2 regions of the Bacillus sp. AC266 genome follow, and region 1 is predicted to be linked to the other one. Evidence: riboswitches for the same ligand, from Rfam matches in the RefSeq annotation. Region 1 holds a riboswitch; the other holds the start of a gene.

Region 1 (3,434 bases):
TAAATGTCCATTTAAATTAAGGTCTTTAGAATAGCGCTGTAATCCTTTTTGATGTTCTGAATGAGGAAAGAGAATTTTATTTGTAAAGGAAAGATAGTATGCTTCCATATTTTGATGTGAAACTTGAAATTTCCCGTAATATGTATTTTCATCTTCAAGATGATCGAGTCGAAAAGGTCGAAAATCATTTTTTTGTAAGAAAGGGAACATATTTTGTTCATATCCAGTTTTAAACGAAAACGGGAATATAAATTGAAATATAGCTGTTGTTACATCTTTTTCCTCGATTGTTTGTATTGCCTCCATTTACATTGTTTCCTTTCCGTATAAGCTATAGAAACAACATGCCCAATTTTTCTTGAAAATAACCTCTCTTGTTCATTAGATTAAGAATGAAAATTCAGCTTATTTAACAAGGGACATGTATAATGTTATGTATACTAAAATTAGTATAATTGTGTTAGAAAAAGGGGGATGTTGTATGCGTATTTTAGTATTAGGAGCTGGGGGCGTTGGCGGATTTTTCGGTGGCCGATTAGTAGAAAAGGGAGAAGATGTTACATTTCTCGTTCGCAGCAAAAGAAAACAGCAATTAGAAGAAAAAGGCCTTGTTATTCGTAGTGTTAATGGAGATTTTTCATTTCAACCGAAATTGGTAACGAAAGAAGATAGAACGACTCCATTTGATGTGATTTTATTTTCAACAAAAGCGTATCATTTACACGAGGCGACCATAGATTTAAAGCCGTTTGTAGGTAAAAATACTGTAATAATCCCATTGTTAAATGGTATCGCTCATTTATCACTATTACAAAAGGAATTCGGTGAAGAAAAAGTAATTGGCGGTCTATGCTTTATAGAGACGACATTAAACGATCAGGGAGAAATTGTACAAACGAGTGCTGCCAACAGACTTGTATTTGGAGAAATTAAGTCTCAAGATTCAGAGAGAATCAATCATATTTCCAAAGCATTTGCGGGTACGAAATCTAGTTTTGTTTTAAGTGAAAATATTACGCAAGATATGTGGCATAAATATTTATTTATTACTGTAATGTCAGGTGTGACAACATTAATGCGTGCACCAATAGGACCGATTCGCGAAAGCGAAGGTGGACGCGATTTTATCCAAAACTTATTTGAAGAATCTGTGCAAATCATGAGGGCATTAGGAGCTCCGGTAAAGGAAAACATTGCCCAGGAACATATGAAAACAATTGATAAAATTTCGTATGATATGAAGTCATCGATGCAACGGGATATGGAAAAAGGTTCGCTCATTGAAGGGAAGCATTTACAAGGATACTTATTGAAATTAGCAGAGGAAATGTCTATAGATGTGCCTTTATTAAGTGTTGTGTATCAAAATTTAAAGGTATATGAAAAAATGATTTTTACTAAAGAAATGGTATGAAAAAGAGTAAAGGATAGCAAAATATAAATGTTGCTATCCTTTTTTTATTTCTTTTTGACAATTTATTCGTTTCTTTTCGGTTTATCTGTCGTATTTCGTTCTCTTTCACGTTTACCATATAGCTGATTAATTTCATTTGCTACTGCATCTAAATATGAATCGGAAAAAAGTGGCTTCTTTTCTTTAGACATACGGGTCTCCTTTGTGGATTTTTAGTATTCATTATGTATATTTTTCGGTGGATTATGCGCAATCATTTTAATTTTTTTCTTTTTTAAAATTTTTGTTTACTTTTTGAAAATAAAGGAGTATTATAATCCACAGTTTCAATTTTCTAAATCGCTGAAGCCGCATGGTGCGGGGGACCCGTTCTTATGGATTAGTACTTAATCCAATGGGGTGAATCCTTGAAAAAGGTAGGGCTACTCATAGGCCCGAATCCGACAGCTAACCTCGTAAGCGTTATATTGAGAAGGAAGGTGGAGCTTGTGCGACAAAAAAAATAATGTCTACAAGTCTATTTCATTATGGCTTGTAGACATTTTTTGTTTTCTGAAGAAATAGTTTATCCGCTGTAATTAGCAGAAAAATTCGTGCAAAATTATTGGAGAGTGGACAGCGTTGGTTTCATCTATCAAAAGGTTTTTAATTGGAAGGCCGTTAAAATCAACAGAGTTAGGAGAGCAAAAGCTTAATAAAACGAAGGCGCTAGCAATTTTATCTTCTGACGCATTGTCATCGGTTGCATACGGACCAGAGCAAATATTAATTGCTTTAGCAGGTCTTGGAGCGGTAGCTTATTGGTATTCCATTCCGATTGCAATTGGGGTATTAGTATTATTGACAGCTCTTATTTTATCTTATCGACAAATTATTTTTGCTTATCCTCATGGTGGGGGTGCATACGTAGTATCAAAAGAAAATTTAGGGATGAATCCGGGATTAATAGCTGGAGGATCTTTATTAGTCGATTATATTTTAACGGTTGCAGTAAGTGTATCTGCAGGTACAGATGCGCTCACATCAGCTTTCCCTAGCTTACATGCACATAATGTAATCATTGCGATTATATTTGTCATATTGATTACCATCTTAAATTTAAGAGGCGTAACGGAATCAGCTTCCGTTTTAGCATATCCGGTTTATTTATTCGTTGTAGCATTATTTATATTAATTGGTGTAGGAATATATAATATTTTGACTGGTCACGTTTCACCCACGCTGCATTCGCCAATTGGAACACCAGTTGCGGGAATTAGTTTGTTCTTACTGTTACGAGCATTTGCTTCAGGAAGCTCTGCTTTAACGGGTGTTGAGGCGATATCTAACGCAATTCCAAACTTTAAAGATCCTGCACCTAACAATGCAGCAAAAACATTGCTTGCAATGGGTGCATTACTTGCAGTTTTATTTTCTGGAATTGTCTTTTTAGCTTATTATTACGGAATTAACCCAAGTAAGGAAGTAACAGTCGTTTCACAAATTGCTGAACAAACTTTTGGACGTAATTTCATGTACTATTTCATACAAGGTACAACAGCTTTAATATTAATTCTTGCGGCTAACACAGGTTATTCTGCATTTCCGCTATTAGCAGTTAACCTTGCAAAAGATAAATTTATACCGAGAATGTTTACGATTAGAGGAGACCGCCTAGGTTATTCAAACGGTATTATTATACTTGGGATTTCTTCGATTATTTTAATTGTAGCTTTTCAGGGAAAAACAGAACACTTGATTCCGCTATATGCAGTAGGGGTATTTATTCCGTTTACACTTTCTCAAACTGGAATGGTACTAAAATGGCTTCGTGAAAAGCCTGAAGGATGGGCTTTAAGATTAACGGTCAATTTAATTGGTGCAGTCATTAGTTTTATCGTTATGAGCATGTTCTTTTTAACTAAGTTCGCACAAGTTTGGTCAATCCTTATTTTCTTACCTTTCATTATCTTCTTGTTCCATCGAATTAAGAAGCATTATGATGCAGTGGGCGATCAATTAAGTTTAAAAACTTGTGAAC
Region 2 (3,434 bases), on a different contig from region 1:
TTATCTTGTTTATTACAATCGATTCCACTTGGCGGAGCGACATGTGACACAGCGGGGATTATATCACCTGCTGTATCTCTCGTCGTTTCTCATCAAGTAACGGAAACGCTTAAACTGTTAGTAGAAGATTATGACTCGCTTCGAGATGGGCTTGTGTCATTTGATGTATGGAAAAATGAGTATTCATGTATGAATGTGCAAAAGCTTCGTAAACATAATTGTCTATCGTGTGGTGAGCAAGCACTATATCCGTATTTAAATAAGGAAAACACTTCAAAAACAGCAGTGTTATGCGGGAGAAATACAGTTCAAATTAGACCACCTTATAAAGAGGAAATGGATTTTGAACAATATAAAAGATTGTTGAATGATCGTGTGACTGATTTAAATGTAAATCCATATTTATTATCATTTTCGGTTGAAGAAAAGAGATTAGTTGCTTTTAAAGATGGCCGTGTCCTTGTACATGGAACGAAAGATATAAGCGAAGCGAAAACAATTTATCATCGCTATTTTGGGTAGAAAAGGATGAGTGGAATGAAAGTGAATAAAGCTTTAACGATTGCAGGGTCTGATAGCGGAGGCGGCGCTGGGATTCAGGCGGATTTAAAAACATTCCAAGAGCTTGGTGTGTATGGAATGACGGCTATTACAGCAATTACTGCTCAAAATACGCTTGGCGTTCAAGGGGTGTATCCTGTTTCTTTAGAAGGAATTACGGAACAGCTGCATTCAATTGGCACGGATTTAACGCCAGATGCTGTAAAACTGGGAATGTTATTTAGTAGTGAAATTATTCAAATTGTGGCAGAGCATATTAAGAAATTTGGCTGGAATAATATTGTGCTAGATCCTGTTATGATTGCTAAAGGTGGTGCGTCATTATTACAACAAGAAGCAGTACAAGCATTAAAAGAATATTTATTGCCAGTAGCAACGGTTGTCACACCGAATGTTCCGGAAGCAGAAGTGTTAACTGGAATGGAGATTCAAAATATAGAAGATAGTAAGGAAGCTGCAAAAGTATTGCATGAATTAGGAGCTAAATATGTGCTTATGAAGGGCGGACATGCAGAATATCAAGGTAATGAAGTAATTGATTTACTCTTTGATGGTGAGCAGTTTATTGAATTTAGAAGTGAACGAATTCCTTCGAAGCAAACGCACGGAAGTGGGTGTACATTTGCTTCAGCGGTTACAGCAGGACTTGCGAAAGGCTACTTGATGGAAGAGGCAGTTCAAGAAGCAAAACGATTTATTAGTATAGCAATTGAAGAGCCATTGAATATTGGAAGTGGTCATGGGCCGACGAATCATTTTGCATATAAATTGAATAAGACGCATGTATAAAGATACGAGAAGCCAGTTTGTTAACTGGCTTTTTTTGTGTTTACTTTTTCAAAATACAGGAGTAATATATCAGCCAGAATACATTTTTTGTAATACGCTGAGTCCAAATGTATGGAGCGGAGGAACCAATTTGTGCGTCGTCACTAGGGGTGAATCTTTCAATGTTGAAAGTAGGGCTACTCTCAAAGTCCGAATCCGACAGCTAACTTCGTAAGCGTCTTGAGAGAGGACGGTGCCATGATGGATACATCACTTCATCGGTCTGATTAGTATAGGAGAATATCAATCTATGTTTGAGTTCTTTTATGCTAAGGAGGATGAGGTACATGGAACTAACACTTATTTGTGTTGGAGAAAAAAACAAGGTAAAGAGTTTAAGAGAGCTAGTAGCATTTCAGCATGAGTTAATTATTTTTACAGCCAATGAAGAGATAGCGGATGAAGTTAGAGAGTATGGGTTTGAATCAGCTTATAGCTGTAATAAGGAGAAGGATTTTACTAGTATTTGCACACGTATTAAGAAGGTGATTTTACTAGGGGATGAGCTTCCGATAGTTAGTTTCTTCACAGAACACATTCGTTTTTCTTTTCAAGCGCCTATTACTGTTGTTACAAAGAATAAACGCTATCCGGCCAGGCTCTATGAAACAATTGGAGCTAAATTTGTAGTGTTTACGAACCGTGATAATATTTCTTTTTTATTTTTTGAATAGGGCGGGGGAAATGAAGATGAAAGTGTTGTTACTAGGAGATATAGCGAATCGTTGGGCGATATCGGTAGAGAGAGTTCACGAATTGGTAGTGCTCGATCCTCTTTTTCCAGGTCCATATATTATATTACCATCAAAAGATGTTTTGTATTTAGAGGCGGATATTACCGAATATGAGCAGTTACATGCGGAATTATCACAAGTTTATATTCGAGGGAGAAATTTGCGTGCTTTTTTGCGTGGAGAATAAAGGTTGAATGAAAAAAGAGCGAATGCTGAGTGCAACAAGCTATGCACTTCATGTAATTCGCTCTTTTTATTTCGTATTTAAAAGATCATTTCTGTGAAAAAGAAAGGAAAGACGAGAAAACAGATGAAAAAATATTAATAACAACTAATGTAAACGCTTAAATAGATGGATATTTTCTTATTTTCAGTAATTTACCCCTTTACAAGTTAAATTTAGAGGAGTATATTTACTCTCATAAATCATTCATAAAATTTCCAAAAAAAACCTAAAATCGCTGAGTTCCAGAAATGGAGCGGGGGAACCAATTTTGTGCATTGTCACTTGGGGTGAATCTTTCAATTTTGAAAGTAGGGCTACTCTTTAGGCCCGAATCCGACAGCTAACCTCGTAAGCGTTTAGAGAGGAGGTTTACTTTGTGTTGTTCGTTTCGAACACTAAGTAGAGCTTAGTGTTCTTTTTTTGATAACTAGATGGTAAATTTTAACAAAAGCGAGGGGTAGTTATGTTAGATGTTGTAATGATCGGTATTTTTGTTGGGTTAGTCGCATCGATGGCAAGTCTTGCAAGTTGGTCAGATAAAGTTGTGAAAGAAGGGAAGCAATCATGATGATTGTCTTATCGGTTATTGTTGCAGCGATTACGGTGTACTTAGTGTACGCATTATTAAATCCAGAAAAGTTTTAATTAGGGGGAATCATTCATTATGATTTGGGTTGCAGTCGTTATTACAATGCTCTTGTTTATTCTAGTAGCAAAGCCAACGGGGATTTATTTAGAAAAAGCTTTTCAAGGTAGCAAAACGCTAGATAAAGTATTCGGGCCTTTTGAAAAACTTATTTTTAAAATTACGGGTGTAAAAGAATACAATCAAACGTGGAAACAGTACGCATTATCACTCGTTTTACTAAACGGATTTATGATTGTTGTTGTATATTTCATTTTCAGATTACAAGGTGTGCTGCCGCTAAATCCAGCGCATATCGAGGGAATGGAGCCTACGCTTGCTTTTAATACAGCAATTAGTTTTATGGCTGATACAAATTTACAGCATTATAGCGGTGAAAATGGTTTGTCTTATTTATCACAATTAATCGGGATTACATTTTTAATGTTTGCAGCACCAG

The links. Region 1 has a riboswitch for cyclic di-AMP ahead of AC0IXC_RS13690 (APC family permease). Riboswitches for the same ligand answer to the same signal wherever they lie in the genome.
Region 2: another riboswitch for cyclic di-AMP. It lies ahead of AC0IXC_RS21970 (hypothetical protein); the one in region 1 lies ahead of AC0IXC_RS13690 (APC family permease).

What each region holds. Positions count from the first base shown of each region.
Region 1 covers NZ_CEEDEC010000003.1:98,564-101,997, reverse strand. Annotated here, with positions in the region: gene AC0IXC_RS13705 (hypothetical protein) at 1-306, opposite strand, end outside; gene panE (2-dehydropantoate 2-reductase) at 482-1,414, shown strand; gene AC0IXC_RS13695 (hypothetical protein) at 1,477-1,605, opposite strand; cyclic di-AMP (ydaO/yuaA leader) riboswitch at 1,745-1,891, shown strand; gene AC0IXC_RS13690 (APC family permease) at 2,036-3,434, shown strand, end outside.
Region 2 covers NZ_CEEDEC010000005.1:385,728-389,161, reverse strand. Annotated here, with positions in the region: gene AC0IXC_RS21980 (thiazole biosynthesis adenylyltransferase ThiF) at 1-522, shown strand, start outside; gene thiD (bifunctional hydroxymethylpyrimidine kinase/phosphomethylpyrimidine kinase) at 538-1,350, shown strand; cyclic di-AMP (ydaO/yuaA leader) riboswitch at 1,436-1,583, shown strand; gene AC0IXC_RS21970 (hypothetical protein) at 1,677-2,063, shown strand; gene AC0IXC_RS21965 (hypothetical protein) at 2,080-2,310, shown strand; cyclic di-AMP (ydaO/yuaA leader) riboswitch at 2,573-2,718, shown strand; gene AC0IXC_RS21960 (SipW-dependent-type signal peptide-containing protein) at 2,813-2,917, shown strand; gene kdpF (K(+)-transporting ATPase subunit F) at 2,914-2,994, shown strand; gene kdpA (potassium-transporting ATPase subunit KdpA) at 3,014-3,434, shown strand, end outside.